DNA from 4 places in the Pseudoalteromonas sp. 2CM41L genome. Region 2 is predicted to be linked to each of the others. Evidence: predicted binding sites of a transcription regulator. Region 2 holds the regulator's gene; each other region holds the start of a gene.
The links. Region 2 encodes sigma-54, which starts transcription at its own class of promoters, with help from an activator protein. Its sites were predicted from a motif close to GTTGGCACGNNNNTNGNNT; they were not measured.
Positions count from the first base shown of each region.

Region 1: a site for sigma-54 is predicted at 3,125-3,143, ahead of MTF64_RS08230 (EF-hand domain-containing protein). Genes of this name have one in related genera too.
Region 3: a site for sigma-54 is predicted at 2,339-2,357, ahead of MTF64_RS18545 (EF-hand domain-containing protein). Genes of this name have one in related genera too.
Region 4: a site for sigma-54 is predicted at 2,837-2,855, ahead of MTF64_RS09180 (NarK family nitrate/nitrite MFS transporter). Genes of this name have one in related genera too.

Region 1 is NZ_JALNTN010000004.1:305,094-309,233, forward strand. Features, by position in the region: gene MTF64_RS08215 (bifunctional diguanylate cyclase/phosphodiesterase) at 1-892, shown strand, start outside; gene MTF64_RS08220 (MFS transporter) at 897-2,198, shown strand; gene MTF64_RS08225 (hypothetical protein) at 2,327-2,779, opposite strand; gene MTF64_RS08230 (EF-hand domain-containing protein) at 2,791-3,066, opposite strand; gene MTF64_RS08235 (PA4780 family RIO1-like protein kinase) at 3,321-4,140, shown strand, end outside.
Region 2 is NZ_JALNTN010000006.1:159,969-164,108, reverse strand. Features, by position in the region: gene rapZ (RNase adapter RapZ) at 1-223, opposite strand, end outside; gene MTF64_RS10150 (PTS sugar transporter subunit IIA) at 243-695, opposite strand; gene hpf (ribosome hibernation promoting factor) at 700-987, opposite strand; gene MTF64_RS10140 (RNA polymerase factor sigma-54) at 1,015-2,514, opposite strand; gene lptB (LPS export ABC transporter ATP-binding protein) at 2,584-3,309, opposite strand; gene lptA (lipopolysaccharide transport periplasmic protein LptA) at 3,306-3,854, opposite strand; gene lptC (LPS export ABC transporter periplasmic protein LptC) at 3,844-4,140, opposite strand, start outside.
Region 3 is NZ_JALNTN010000022.1:10,567-14,706, forward strand. Features, by position in the region: gene trkA (Trk system potassium transporter TrkA) at 1-1,226, shown strand, start outside; gene MTF64_RS18535 (EF-hand domain-containing protein) at 1,312-1,527, opposite strand; gene MTF64_RS18540 (calmodulin-like protein) at 1,706-1,918, opposite strand; gene MTF64_RS18545 (EF-hand domain-containing protein) at 2,048-2,260, opposite strand; gene MTF64_RS18550 (flagellar brake protein) at 2,724-3,386, opposite strand; gene MTF64_RS18555 (TrkH family potassium uptake protein) at 3,416-4,140, opposite strand, start outside.
Region 4 is NZ_JALNTN010000005.1:178,140-182,279, reverse strand. Features, by position in the region: gene MTF64_RS09185 (bifunctional protein-serine/threonine kinase/phosphatase) at 1-1,258, opposite strand, end outside; gene MTF64_RS09180 (NarK family nitrate/nitrite MFS transporter) at 1,272-2,741, opposite strand; gene moeB (molybdopterin-synthase adenylyltransferase MoeB) at 3,028-3,786, shown strand; gene MTF64_RS09170 (ATP-binding cassette domain-containing protein) at 3,824-4,140, opposite strand, start outside.

The sequences.
Region 1 (4,140 bases), on a different contig from region 2:
TGAGCATGAGGGCGATTTAAGCGCGTTAATTCGTTCAGCAGATTTAGCTATGTACCATCAAAAACGTATTGCCAAAGGCTGCGTAAATATTTACAACAACGACTTAAAGCGCCAACAAGAGCGCGAACAATTGCTCAGTAAACGCTTGGCAAGTGCAATAAAAGACAACGGCTTGCGGTTAGTGTTTCAGCCTATTGTGGATAGCCAAACAGCGAAGGTAACCTCGTTTGAGTCACTTTTACGCTGGCAATTAAATGACGAAGCGATATTTCCTGATGAATTTATTGCCATTGCCGAGCAATACAACCTCATAACCGAACTTGGCTTATGGGTGATTGAGCAAGCGTGTGTGCAAGCTTGCACGTTTAAAAACGTACAACCCCCTATTGCTGTGAGCGTTAATGTATCTGTAATACAACTTCAAGACCCTGATTTTGTCACTAAGGTTGTAAATATCGTTGATCAATACGGCGTAAAGCCAGAAAACCTGCACCTTGAAATCACTGAATCTGTGTTTGCTGAGGATAAGCTCACCTTTTTAGCAGCAGTAAAAGAGCTGCAAAAACAAGGATTTTGTATTTCTATTGACGACTTTGGTACTGGGTACTCATCCTTGTCGAGCATGTTAGATATTGGTGTAGACATAGTAAAAATAGATAAAAGTTTCATTCAAAACATGGATAAGCGAGGCTTAAGTATAATTCATGCGATTGTGCAAATGGCCTCAACACTTGATTTTATAGTAGTCGCCGAAGGTGTAGAAACCCTAGAGCAAGCTAACATGCTAAAAGAAATTGGTGTGTCTCACCTACAAGGTTATTACTTTTCTAAACCTATGGAACAACACTTTGTAGATTCGTACCTCAAAGAGCAAAACAAATTGTGTAGCTAGCAGTATGAAAAAACTCACTAAAGAGCAAGTCTATAAACGCCTTAACAACGATGAAGACGCACGCGCCTGTAAAGACATAAACGAAGATGACTGCAAAGAAGTGGCCGGTAACTTTATTCTTTTATTAACAAGCCAGCTTTTTAGTAAATTTGCCGATGCCCTCCTCAACCCTAAAGTCACTCTGCCTTGGTTAATGCAAAGCTTAAACGTACCAAGCGCGTTTATAGCGTGGCTGGTGCCTATAAGAGAATCGGGCTCTTTATTACCACAATTAGCGATAGCCAATATTATCCGTAAACTCTCAGTAAGAAAGTGGGTATGGGTTTGCGGTGCATTTGCCCAAGCTGTATGTATTGGCGCTATGGTTGGTGTTTCATTTGTGCTAGAAGGCGCTCAGGCTGGCTATGCAATTTTAGCTCTGCTGGTGCTCTTTAGCCTCGCCCGCGGGTTTAATTCTATTGCCGCTAAAGATGTATTAGGTAAAGTTATTCCTAAAAAAAAGCGGGGCAATATTAGTGGCCTGGCGGCAAGTATAGCTGGCTTTGCAACACTCACTTTTGGTTTAATGATGTGGTTTTTTTCGGGGCAAAAAGAGCAAAATACGGTATTAATTGCGCTGTGTTTAGGCGCCGTTTTGTGGGTTGTTGCTGCACTTTTTTATAGCCGCATAAACGAATACAAAGGCGCGACACAAGGCGGTAAAAATGGCTTTTTAAATGCGCTAAGTAAATTAAAGCTGCTTTATCAAGATAAACAATTTGCACACTTTGTAATTACCCGCGCCTTTTTACTTTGCTCAGCCCTAAGCGCGCCTTTTTATATTATTTTAGCAAGCTCTCAGCAGTTTGAATTTTCATTATTGGCAGTATTTTTAGCCGTGTCTGGCTTAGCAAGTTTAATTTCTGGGCCAATATGGGGAAGACTCAGCGATTTTTCTAGCCAAAAGGTGCTTGTGATCAGTGCGTTACTTGTCACCATAAACGGGGTGAGTGTGTTTGTAATAGCCACATGGTATAGCCAGCTGTTTGAATATGCTTGGGTAATACCTGGTTTTTATTTTTTGCTTTGCATTGCTCATCAAGGCGTACGGCTCGGGCGTAAAACCTATTTAGTAGATATGGCACAAGGCAATAAACGCACTGATTACGTGTCGGTTAGTAATACTGTAATTGGCATTTTGCTTTTAATGTTAGGCAGTATAGGGCTTTTAGAAGCATTTTTATCAACCGCACAGCTTATTTTGTTGTATAGCCTGCTCGGTTTGTTAGGTGCTATTAGCGCGATTTTTTTGCCTCAAGCGGAGTAATACCAATGCGCAATAATACGTGATCAATTAAGCGAATTGGTATATTAAAAAAGCCCAACAAAATAATTGCCGGGCTTTGGACTTAAGACCTAAGGATAAACAGTCAGCTTTACCTCAAGTTATAACACCTAAGCAGTTACATTTAGCAGTGAATCACCTTCACTTAAACCAAATTTTTCTTGTACCGATGAAAGAATTGATTCTTTATCTTCATCAGATAGCTGGCTTGAATACTCAGTTAATAACTCATCTAAGTAGCTAACCACTTCGTCAGTATCAACAGATTCTAAAGAGTTTTGCGGCGGCGGTGGCGGGCGCTGTCCTTCAGGGCGTCCTGCATCGCCAATACTTTTAGCGTCAAAATCAAGTTCGCTCATTAAATCAGCCAACTCTTTTGTCGGCGAGATCCCCTGCTCTTCAAATGCAGCTTGAATACTTTGCGCATCTTCCGTACTTAGGTTTTGTGCATCAAATTCTGCAAGTGTTTCTTTAACAAACTCAGTTTGCTCTGAAGTTAAAGCGCTTACTTGGCTAGATTGTTGAGTCATAAAACTCGCTGAGCTACCAATACTGTTGATCATATTTTTCTCCCTTAACGTGCGCGGCGTGGTGGCTTGTGTTCACTTAACTCTTGTTCGCTAATTTCGCCATTCCCATCGGCATCTATTTCGTCAAAAATAGTTTGCGCATCGCCTTGCGGTGGCGCACTTTCGCTAAATTCTGCAAGGCTAATCACACCGTCACCATCTGCATCTATGCTTGAAAAGTCAGGTTTAGGTGGTGGGTTATCACCGCCTCTGGCTGCAACATTGGCTGAAAAAGCCATTGATAATAATGCAGCAACGGCAAAAGTAGGAAAATGCTTCATCGTGGTCACCTTGGGTTAAATATTAATAAAGGGTATGAATATAAAGTACGCTTAAAAAATGCAAACATTGTGCAAACAATAAGGAAATAAAAATAAATCCGATTTTTATCATGTTATTTTTACCTTATTCGGTATTTCGGTTATTGTGATAACTAATTACTTAAAACCACTTTCAACACCTGTTTTGAGAGCTAACATATTAAGGACTTATTAACATACATGTTTAATCTTCCAATTTTTCTAGTTGTATCGCAGTGAAAATACCTAAACGCCTCCAGCCACTCGTTGATGATGGCCTAATTGATGAAGTGATAAGCCGCTTAATGAGCGGTAAAGAAGCGGATATATTTGTGGTGCGCAGCGGTGGCGAAATTCGCTGTGCTAAAGTCTACAAAGATGCCGTTAAACGCAGCTTTAAAAAGGCAGCTCAGTATCAAGAAGGCCGAAAAGTAAGAGGCGGACGCCAAGCCCGCGCCATGGGTAAACGCTCTAGTTATGGGCGACAACTAGAAGAAGAAATTTGGCAAAATGCAGAAGTAGACGCGCTTTCACGTTTATCACGCGCTGGCGTCAGAGTTCCTGATACTTATTACTGTATTGATGGTGTGTTGTTAATGGAGCTTGTGTGCGATGAAGACGGAGATGTTGCTCCACAGTTAGGGCATGTGACCCTTACACAGCAAGACGCTATTGAGCAGTACAGTATGATGGTTCATTATATTAAATTAATGCTGTGCGCGGGTATTATCCACGGTGACTTATCAGAATTTAACGTACTTGTTGATAGTAAAGGGCCTGTAATTATTGACCTTCCGCAAGCTGTAAACGCCGCAGCCAATAACAGTGCGCAAGCAATGTTTACGCGCGATGTAAACAACATACGTCGTTATTATGCGCAGTTTGCACCTAGCCTATTAAACACTCATTACGCTAAAGAAATGTGGGCACTGTTTGAAGAGGCCAGCTTAACGCCAAACACTGTGCTCAGCGGAGAATTTGAAGACAGTAATGAATCTGCAGATGTAGATGCGGTACTCGATGAAATACAAGCGGCCGAATACGAAGAGTTCGACC
Region 2 (4,140 bases):
GAAGGTACTCGAGAATATCGTTAAATTCGTCTTGTTCTTTGGGGATATTACGAACATCTATACTAACGGCTATTTTGTCATAGTTATCTGAAACACTTCGCACTAAAGAGGGCAGTAAGTTGACCGGAATATTATCTACGCAATAATAGCCTAAATCTTCAACCACGCGTAAAGCAACCGACTTACCTGAACCAGAACGGCCGCTTATGATAATTAACTCCATTTATAGCCCTTAGTATTTACTACGATTGATCAACAATTACTTGATACAGCTCTGCATCGGTTTTAGCACTACGCAGCTGTTTACAAAATTCTTTGTTGCTCAGTTTATCAGCTATGGTTGCCAGAGTCTTTAGGTGCTGTTGGTTATCGCCATCTGGTACGATGAGTGCAACAAAAATATCAACAGGGCAGTTATCAATAGCATCAAAGTTAACAGGCGTGTCGCTAACAAGTACTAAAGCCAGCGGCTCTTCTACGCCACCCATTCTGCCATGAGGAATGGCGATACCCCGGCCAATACCAGTACTGCCTAGCTTTTCTCTGCTTGCCAGCGCATTAAGAATATCTTGTTGTGGTAAGTAGGGGAGCTTTTCATGAGCTAGCTCACTGATAAACTCTAAAATTCTTTTTTTACTACTAAAAAGGACCGCAGCTTTGCTGCAGTCCTGGCATACTAATGTACTTAATTTCATAATATTAGTGTCTAGCAAGCTTCTCTTTATGTTTTATGACTTGACGATCGAGCTTGTCAATCAACGAGTCTATAGCGGCATACATATCTTGGTGCTCTGTTGAGGCAAATAAATCTGCGCCACTTACATGAATAGTCGCTTCTGCTTTTTGGTTGAGTTTTTCTACATCGAGAATGACATGCACATTGCTAATATGATCTGAGTGCCTTTCTAGCTTTGCAAATTTATTATTTACATAGTCTCTAAGTGAATCAGTTACTTCTACGTGACGACCAGTTAGGTTTAGTTGCATAAGCATTTCCTCTTTGTTTTTTACGTCTTATATCAAACTCTTTCTCTGATTTGACGGTGGAATAGCTAGCGATTCACGGTATTTTGCTATTGTGCGTCTAGCTACTTTAATTCCTTGCTCTGCCAATATATCCGCAATTTTACTATCACTCAATGGTTTAGCTGAGTTTTCCGCGGCAATTAGCTTTTTAATTAGGGCACGTATTGCGGTTGATGAACACTCTCCGCCGTTTTCAGTGCTTACGTGGCTTGAGAAAAAATACTTAAGCTCAAAAATACCACGTGGCGTATGCATATATTTTTGCGTGGTAACACGCGAAATTGTCGATTCATGCATTTCTACCATTTCAGCAACATCGTTTAAAACCATTGGCTTCATGGCTTCGGGGCCATGTTCAAAAAATGCCTGTTGCTGTTTTACAATACAGTTTGTTACTTTGAGCAGCGTGTCGTTTCTGCTTTCAAGGCTTTTTATAAACCATTTAGCTTCTTGTAAGTGAGAGCGAATAAACTGGCTATCACCACTTGATTTTACGGTACGTGACATAGCTGCGTACTGACTATTTACGCGTATTTTTGGCATGCTATCTGGATTTAGCTCTACCACCCAGCGGCCTTTTATTTTTTTAACCGACACATCCGGTATTACATACTCCGACTCTTCCCTTACTATTGTATCTGCAGGTTTTGGGTTGAGGGTATGTATTAGGGTCATGACCTCTTTAAGCTCGTCTTCTTTAAGCTTAGTCTTTTTCATTAATGTACGATAGTCGCGTGCCGCTAATAGATCAATGTGATCGGTTAAGATCATTTTAGTTTGTTCTATAAAAGGGGTGTCTTTATCAAACTGGTTTAGCTGAATGCACAAGCACTCTTGTAAACTGCGCGCGGCTATACCTACAGGGTCAAATAGCTGAATACGTTTTAAAACGGCTTCTATTTCATCAAGTTCAACTTCAACTTCGTCATCGTTTTCTTGGTTAAAGCTTTCTAAAATTTCTTCGCAACTTAGCGTTAAAATACCCGAGTCATCTACAGCTTCTACAATGGCAATAGCAATGGCTTCGTCAGTTGGGCTAAAAGGAGTAAGCTGAAGCTGCCACATTAAATACTCATGTAGCGTTTCAGTAGAGGCACCTTGATAAATAGACTCATCTTCTGGCATTGGGCCTGAGGATGCCGCAGGGGCTGCGCTCATGTACTCATCCCAAGTTACATCCATTGCCATATCATCGCTAACGGTGTCTTTATTTAAAGCTTCGCCACTGTCTTGCTCGTACTCGCTGGTTGTATCGTCAGCCGATGCGCTTACGGTTACATCATCCGTATCTGCTTTTTGTTCATTTTTTCCAGCCGACTCTTCCGTGTAATCTTGCTCTTCTACTTCTAATAGCGGGTTGCTATCAAGTGCTTCTTGTATTTCTTGCTGGAGATCCAATGTACTGAGCTGCAGCAAGCGAATCGCTTGTTGCAATTGTGGAGTCATTGTAAGTTGCTGGCCCATGCGCAGCTGTAATGATTGCCTCATGTATCTCTAACAATCCTTTTATGTTGTTATAATTAATATTAGCAGATGCTTGTAGGTGTGGCTTAAATGTTACAGCCTAAATTGCTCGCCTAAATAAACATCGCGTACAGTTTTGTCATTTAATACGTGTTCTGGGGTACCAGATGCAATTAGCTCCCCATGAGAAACAATGTAGGCTTTTTCACAAACATCAAGGGTTTCTCTTACATTGTGATCGGTAATTAATACGCCAATGCCACGGTTTTTAAGATGTTCTATTATTTTCTTTATATCTAACACTGAAATCGGATCAACACCAGCAAAAGGCTCATCCAATAAAATAAATTTGGGGTTCGCTGCCAGTGCTCTGGCAATTTCTACACGGCGGCGTTCACCACCAGAAAGCGCCATACCTTGGCTATCGCGAATATGCTGAATACTAAATTCATCAAGTAAGTTGTTAAGCGTTTCTTCTCGCGCGGCTTTATTGAGCTCTTTACGCGTTTCTAAAATAGCCATTAGGTTTTGATAAACTGTCAGCTTTCTAAATATTGATGACTCTTGCGGCAAATAGCCAATGCCTAAGCGGGCGCGGCTGTGCATAGGTAATAACGTAATGTCGTTATCATCAATAGAAATTTTACCTTTGTCGCTAGGTACTAACCCTACAATCATGTAAAAGGTGGTGGTTTTACCTGCGCCATTAGGGCCCAATAAGCCAACAATGCTGCCGGCTTCTACTTCAAGGCCTACATTTTTTACAACTTGGCGGCCTTTATAGCTTTTTGCTAATAGTTCTGCTTTTAAGGTGCTCATGGTTGACCTTCGTTACCTGTTTTTTCTTTAATTTTTGCTTCAACAGGCACTAAAATTGTGTGGACACGATCCGTGGAGTTTTCGTCTTTTTCTGCGCTAATAAGCTGCTGCTGCATATCGTAGGTAATACTTTTAGCATTAATTTTTTGACCGGCTTGCGCGACTTCAGCATCGCCAACAAGCGTTAAAAATCGCTTTGCTACGTCGTAACGTACTTCGTTTGCACTGGCACTCATTACGGTACCATCGTCTTGTTTTTCTTCGAAGTAGGCTGGGCTGCCAGTGGCAATAAGGAGTTGTTTGTTATCCCCTAAGTCTTCACGTTTATGTACTTCGAGTCGGTCGGCTGTAATTTTGCGATTACCATGCACAATTTCGACGTTCTTTTCAAAAATACCTACGTTTTCTTTAAGTTGGCCTTCTTGACGGTCTGCACTAATAGAAATTTGATTTGCTGGCGGTTGAGCAGCAGGCTCAGCAGCAGAGGCGCTAAAGGCAAGCATTAGCGATGGGATAATAAGTATTTTAGTGAGTTTATTGGTCATAATATATTGTTCGCGTATGGTTAATTAGTTTTATTACTTCGGTTTTTAAATCGGCTTCAAGGCCTTTCCCGACAATTTTTAAATTAGGCCCAGTGACAACCACTGGCTGCTCAGAGCGCATTGTTAGCGCTTTAATGTCGACTTCGATGTTATCGGCATTGATGTTATCTATCATGGCGTTATCAACTAAATTTTTAGCAACCACATTGCCTTCTAAAATAAGTTGTTTATCTTCGTAAAGCGTTGCTTCGTCTGCATTTATTCGCCATGTTTGCTTTTCGTTATA
Region 3 (4,140 bases), on a different contig from region 2:
ACAGTGCACACCCAGATGTGCTCAGGCGTGCAGGTGCTGAAGACGCCGACATGATTATTGCGGTAACCAGCTCAGATGAAGTTAATATGGTGGCCTGCCAAGTCGCGTATAGTATTTTTAATACGCCAACTAAAATAGCCCGTATCCGATCAGAGCAATATTTAAAATACCGCGAAAAGCTATTTCATAACGATGACCTCCCGGTTGATCACTATATTGCCCCCGAAGCACTTGTTACCAAATATATTCGCCGTTTAATAGATTACCCAGGCGCGTTGCAAGTGCTGCAATTTGCCGATGGCATGCTCTCTCTTGTGGCTGTAAAAGCTTACTACGGTGGCTTATTAGTGGGTTATGCGCTTTCTGCTTTAAAAGAGCATATTCCGAATGTAGAAACCCGTGTAGCAGCAATTTATCGCCAAGGTAAAGCTATAAAGCCGCTGGGCACCACGGTAATAGAAGCGGACGATGAAGTATTTTTCATTGCTGCCACTAAGCATATTCGTGCGGTTATGAACGAGCTACAAAAACTTGAGCGTTCTTACAAAAAAATTATGATAGCCGGTGGCGGTAACATTGGTGCAGGCCTTGCTCGCTCACTGGAAAAAAACCACAGCGTTAAGTTATTAGAGCGCAGTAAAGAGCGTGCTGAGCAACTCTCTGAAATGCTAGATAACACCGTCGTGTTTTGTGGAGACGCCTCAGACCAAGAACTACTATCTGAAGAGCACATAGAGCAAGTTGATGTGTTTATTGCCGTAACCAACGACGATGAAGCAAATATAATGTCGGCCATGCTTGCAAAACGCATGGGCGCACAAAAAACCATGGTGCTTATTCAGCGTGGTGCGTATGTAGATTTAGTGCAAGGGGGTGAAATAGATATTGCTATATCACCACAACAAGCAACTATTTCGGCGCTACTTACACACGTACGCCGTGGCGATATTGTTAATGTGTACTCGTTACGTAAAGGCGCGGCAGAGGCCATTGAAGCCGTTGCCCATGGCGATGAAAACACATCAAAAGTAGTTGGCCGTGCGATTGCCGATATCAAGCTACCTGCAGGTACAACGATTGGTGCTATTGTACGTAATGACGACGTACTGATTGCCCACGACGACACGGTTATTATGTCTGGTGATCACGTTATTATGTTTTTAATCGATAAAAAGCATATCAACGTAGTAGAAAAGCTATTCCAAGTTAGCGCTATATTTTTATAGTTAAACACAAAAAAGCCGCTGACTAAGGCGGCTTTAGTGGAGTATGTTTTTTTAATGCTAGGCAACCCTGCTTAGCAGCTTCTAATTACTGTACTTTTGAAAACTCTTGCTCAGAAATTTCACCATTACCATCAGTATCTAGCTGGTCAAAAATTTTCACTAGCTGTGAATTTACCTGCGCTTCTTGCTTTGAAATTGCACCATCACCATCGGCATCAAACGAGGCAAAGTCGACTGCAGCATACGCCGCTGATGAAGAAGCTAATACGATAACGGCAAGTGCTGTATTTAATGTTTTCATAGTTGTGTCCTAATTAAGAGGAAATCCTTTTCTAAGATCCATGGGTTTAAAAATTAACTAAAAAGTGCTTTTGCCAATGTGCATTATTAAGTTTTAATGCACATTGGATTAGAGCAAATGACTCTTTGCTAAGTGAACATGCGCTGTCCTGCGCTCAATTGGCAAAGATCATCACACCCTAGTATTTAGAGAACTCTTGCTTTGAAAGCTCACCATTTCCATCGGTATCAAGCTCAACAAACTCAGCCATTAAATCCGCATCAACCGATGCTTCAGCTTGGCTAATGGCGCCATTGCCATCTACATCTAGCGTGTCAAAATCAGTCCCTGCAAAGGCAGCAGAAGAAGAGGCAATAGCCATAAATGCGAGTGCTTTATTTAAATGCTTCATAATTTAATCCTTCAATATAAACAAATTAGTTAAGTTCACTACGTGGTGTACGCAATCCTTGTAATCCTTTTTCGTAAGCTCCCTTGCCTACTTAGGTTGTCATTGGCAACTCAGGATTGTTACCACACTTTAAGCTTCTGAAAATTCTTCTTTTGATAGCTCACCATCTTGGTCAGTATCTAATTCTGAGAACATGCTCATCAGTTTTGCATCAATTGATGCCTCTGATTTGCTAATCGTGCCGCTGCCATCTACATCTAACGTATCAAAATCGGTTGCTGCAAATGCCGCTGATGATGAAGCAAGGGCGATAAGTGCTAAAGTTTTATTAATGCTTTTCATAATATAATTCCTTCAAGTATATGTGTGCGATTAAGTGTTTTACTTTAAATCACGTTATTGTTCAGTACAGCCAGACTATTACAACTTGAATGCCAAGTTTTAAAAGCTGATTAATTTCAATCAGTTAAAAGAGTGCTTGGCTATTTTTGATAAATTTGCGGGGGTTTTGTGTTGCAAACTAGCAACAATGGGTAAAGCTAAGTTTTTAAAAGCAATAAAAACAGCTAGTTACATAAAAGAAAAAAGCTACAATTTTCGGCGTAAATTGTAAGGATGAAGATTTATCGAAAAAAGAGACTAAATTTTAGCCGTGAGGGGAGCTAACGTATTAAAATAACTCACTCGTAAAACTAATCTATACAGCTGATTTTTATAGAAAATAAAAATTATTTTGTGAAGTTTTAAAAAATATGACTGCCACTCAAGTAAAAAGTGGCCATTTGTTGCTATTAAGCGAAAGTGCTTATTCTAATGGCAGCTCAAGCATTGCGGGATCGATAAAATGCTCTTTCATAAATGCCTTCATTTCATCTTCACTGGCTAGAAGTTTAATACCACAATTAACTCCCGCGGCGTGCTCTTTTACGCTGCATATTTCGCCAGTAAATGCTTTATTGTTGGTATCAACCGTCACCTTGCATTGCATATCTTTAATATTTTCATCGTTTTGATCGCCGCGTACATCAAACATCACCCCGGTAAGCGAGATGTCTTTAATCACCCCTTCAAGTACTCTATCGTCACTGAGAGTTAATTTTGCAGGTAATAAGGTAGGTATGCGTGTTTGCGCGCGCAGTGCAAATAACTGCACTTGCGTAGGGTAATTAATAAAAATGAGCCTAGCAGGGTGTGAGGCAACCGACATAAGCTGCTGCCTAAATGCTATTACTTGTCCGCCACTGCCTTCTATAACCGCTCTTACCACCACCATTACACCGTCACGTAGGTAATCACTTGCAGCAGGTAAACGCTTTGAACTTGGGTAATTTAAAATAATAAATTTATTTTCTAGCAAGCCAATAAACTCTGTTTTTACGCGTTTACTACTGGTAGGCGTAACAATTTCCAAGTCGACCAATCGCCCTGTTGTTAACTGGTGTAATTTATCTAAATTAGAATGTGGCATGCCTGTTCCTAAGCATCATTTATATATTATTACCCACGCCAAAAGGTCGGCGTAAATAGCACGAGTAAGGTGAATATTTCTAAGCGACCAAATACCATGGCAATGGTTAATAGCCATTTGGCACCATCGCTCACCGCCCCATAATGCGAGGCAACATCACCTAAGCCTGGGCCTAAATTATTTAAACACGCCGCCGTAGCAGAGAACGCGGTAATGTTATCCATGCCAGTTCCCATTAGTGCCAGCATTATAATAATAAACACCAATGCGTACGCTGAGAAAAACCCCCAAACCGCTTCAACTACTTTATCGGGCAGGGCTTTACGACCAAGCTTAATAGAGTATATAGCACGTGGGTGCACTAAGCGGTTAAGCTCACGTATGCCTTGTAGGTAAAGTAAAAACACGCGTACAACTTTCATACCGCCACCGGTTGAACCTGCACAGCCACCTATAAAGCTCGAAAAAATAAGTAATATAGGTAAAAACAGCGGCCAAGTAGAAAAGTTATCGGTGGCAAAACCGGCTGTGGTGCTCATAGACACCGCCTGAAATAAGGCCTGATCGAGGGTTTCATCGCCATCGGCAAATATTTCGTTAGATGAGAGCACCGTAAAACAAATCACCACCAGCGCTAACTGTATCAGTAAAAAAACTTTAAATTCAGGGTCGCGAATGTATACCTGAATATTACGACTCGCTACCGCCGCGTAATGCAGTGAAAAGTTAACCGCAGCAATAATTAAAAAGAAAA
Region 4 (4,140 bases), on a different contig from region 2:
TACCGTAATCAATTAACGTAACTTTACCGTGAGCATCTATCATCACGTTATCGAGTTTTAAATCACGATGTACCATATCTAATCGCTGAAAAGCCCTTAGCGCATGCACTATTTGCTCTACAATACTGCGCACTTGAGCTATTTCTAAATAAGGGACATCGTGCTTATAGTCACTGAGGGTTTGTCCGTCCATGTACTCGCAAATATGATATAAAAATCGGCTTTGCGATTGTGTATTTAAAACCTTCATTACATTAGGATGATTAATACGTTGCCCTACCCACCCTTCGCGTATAAAGCCTTGAAGGTAATGTATATCGTCTTCAAAATTAACCGAGGGTGCCTTTAATACAACGGGAGGTGCATCAGGTGCTTGCTGTACCAAATAAATGTGCGATCGGCTGCTTTCGTTGATTTTACGAATAACCGTATATCCATCAATTATTTGGCCAACCTCTAATGCGGGTGGTATTTTTCGCTGCGTTAACGATTGATAAAGCTCATCTAGATTTTGCTGCGCAATGCTATTTACCTTCACTAATAAACAACTCACATTATCATCACTGCCTTGTGCTATAGCGCGTGAGGTAATGGCACTTGCTGCCTGCTCTAAGTTGTTATGGGCGTTTATTTCGTTGGCAATTTCACTATAGGGCAATACATCATGCACACCATCGCAAGTCAGTATGTAAATATCGCCGGCTTTTAGGTCCACTTCGTAAACATCAATTTCTTGATGTGACTGCGCGCCTAAAGCACGAGTGAGCGTATCATTTACTTTATGATCCCGCGTTATCGCTTCCATTTGATTATCGCGTAAACGCGTAATGCGAGTATCGCCTAAATGAAATATATACCCCGTAGCTGATTTTAATATAAGCGCCGTAAAGGTGGTCATCCAATCTGCTTGGCGTTGCCCTAAGTGGTTATAGTTGACTGATTGCGAATATAACCACTGATTTAAGCTAGCTAAAACCTTAGAAACCGATTTTTTGACCGCCCAACTGTCGGGTGTATTTAAATACTCATTTATAAAATGAGTAACACTGAGCTGCGATGCTTGTTTGGCATTTTTAGCCGATGAACACCCATCCGCTAAGCACGCAATAGCGCCTTTTGTTTCTTGTTGTTCGTGCTCAGTATTTAAAGCAGCAAACGCATCTTGATTTTCATCTTTTATGCCCGCGGCACTGTGCCCACCAAAAGAAACATCTAGCGTATTATTACGAACTTGAGCGTGTTGGGTTTCATCAAACATGGCTAACGCTGCCTTAAGTCACTGAAATAAGTTCAACAGAGCCATCTTCGTTTACTTCTGTCATGTGCCCATCTGGCTCTTTCATGAAAAATAACGCCCCTAATCCTAACAATGCACTGGCAGCAATGATCATAAAGAAAGTTTGGTAATCCACTAATGAGAGCGCCGTTAAATACACCACCGCACCTACGTTACCGTAAGCGCCTGTCATACCTGCAATTTGCCCTGTTAAGCGGCGTTTAATAAGTGGCACAGCAGCAAAAACCGCTCCCTCACCAGCTTGCACAAAGAACGAACACGCCATGGCAGCAGCTACTGCAAGCCAAAGTGGCCAGCTAGCGTCAACTAAGCCCATAACAAAGTAGCCAACAGCTAACCCTGAGGTAAGAACAATAAGTGTTTTACGACGACCCATTCTATCTGAGATCCAACCACCACCCGGGCGCGAGGCTAAATTCATAAACGCATAAGCAGAGGCCAGTAAACCTGCGTACACCATATCTAGGCCAAACACTTCCATAAAAAATAATGGCAGCATAGATACAACGGCCAGCTCTGAGCCAAAGGTGGTAAAATATAAAATATTAAGTACAGCTACTTGTTTAAATTCGTAGCGGTGTGATTCTGGCACGGGTTGTTTAAAGATATGTCCGTTTATATCAAAGGTTTTATATACCTCGTAAGCGTATAACAGCACTAAAAATGCATAAACGGCTAAAACAAAATTGGCAGAAATTAAATTAGCGCCTGTAGGAGACAACTTCCAAGTAAGTAAAGCCAGTGCGCCATACATAGGTAATTTCATAATAAGCAATAATACAAAGTCACCTTTACTTGTTACTTCCATTGCGCCTACTTTTTTAGGCTTAAAGTACGTCCCCCCTTTTGGTGTATCGGTTACGTTTATGTACCAAATAACACCAAAAATAACGCTAAGTACGCCCGTTAAACCAACGGCATAGCGCCAGCCATCGTCGCCGCCAAACATAAGCGCTAATACAGGTAGTAACATGGCAGCGGCAGCCGAGCCAAAATTACCCCAGCCACCATAAATACCTTCTGCTGTACCAAGCTCATTAGCCGGGAACCACTCGCTCACCATACGAATGCCCACTACAAAGCCAGCTCCAATAAAGCCTAGTGCAAAACGCGCGATAGCGGCTTGCTCAAACGTGGTGGCCATAGCAAACATAAAACACGGTATGCTACATAAAATAAGTAAAGCGGCATAAACAATACGCGGACCAAACTTATCTGTCAGCATGCCAACAACAACACGCGCGGGAATGGTTAAGGCCACATTTAAAATGAGAAGCGTTTTTACCTGTGCCATAGTTATACCTAGCGAGCCCGCTATTGCCCCTAATAATGGAGCATGGTTAAACCATACAAAAAAAGAGATAAAAAACACCATCCAGCTTAAATGTAGTATTTTCATTTTTCCGCTAAACGATATGAGATTAAACCCAGAACTCGGTTGCATGTTTTTTTCCTTGTAACGATTATTATTTTAAGCAGTGAGTACGACTTTGGTAGTAATAACACTGCGACGATTGTTAAATTAACGTTAACCGCTTTCAGCAATTACTAAGCCAACAATTAATAGGTAGGTTTTTCAGTTACTTATATTTTTGGGAATTAATATTTATTTCGCTTTGCACTATTTAAGCAGCTTTGTTGGGCGTAAACAGTGCAAAGAATTTTTAAGCTTTACTTGCTCTAGGTTTTAACTAATTGGTATTGTTAAAAAAAATTATGAGAACTCATTAATGCAAAAACCCCCTTTAACGTATCAGCAGCAATTACGCTATTCTCGTCATATTATGCTTCCTCAGCTAGATATAGATGGACAAGAAAAAATATGGCAAAGTCATGCTCTTATTGTGGGGTTAGGTGGATTAGGCTGCCCAGTTGCGCAGTACTTAGCTGCATCGGGCGTAGGTACATTAACGCTTGTAGATAACGATGTGGTTGATGCAACTAACTTGCAAAGGCAGGTGCTCTATAAACAAAGTGATGTTGGGTGCTTTAAAACCCACAGTGCAAAAAAACAGTTAACTCAGTTAAATGATGAAATAGAGATCCACACTATTGATGAATTTTTAAATGAAAACTCGCAGCTTGAACAATTACTTAGCAAAGTAGATGTAGTTATTGACTGCACTGATAACTTAGCAACACGAAATTTGCTCAACAGCGTCTGCTATAACACCCATACGCCCTTGGTTTCGGGCTCTGCCGTAAGGTTAGAGGGACAAGTAGCTTGCTTTACAATGGCGCCTAATAGCCATTGCTACGGGTGTGTGTCACAGCTCTTTGGCGAACAAACTCAAAGCTGTTCAGAGTCAGGCGTACTCTCCCCTATTGTAGGGCTTATTGGTAGTATTCAAGCAACTGAAGCACTTAAAATTATTGCAGGACTGCCTAGTAAACTCACCGAGCAGCTATTACTTGTAGATGGTTTGAGTATGGAGTTTAACCGTTTTAATATTGTTAAAAATAAGCACTGCCCTGTTTGCAGTGCTTAATTTAGTACACTGTAAATACATGACTGCTTTTTAGAGCCTAATTTAGCGTTTCTAGGTTATTTATTGTTAAATAAATCTGCTCGCCTAGGCTTACAGTACTTTGCTGCCATTGCCTTTTAGACACCGCGCAATACAGTAATTGCGTATCTACGTTAACTGTAAGTAGCCATTGCTCATCAAGCTGCTGGGCATTTTCAAGCATACCTATTAGTACGTTTGCACAGCTCTCGTTAATTGGTTTTACTTTGCTGTAGGTTATTTGGCTGCTTTCTATAATTAACTTATGGTTTTGTTTTACCAGCGAAGGCACTGCATATAAATGCTGCTGGCTATTACTAAGAGTAAGCTGGTAAA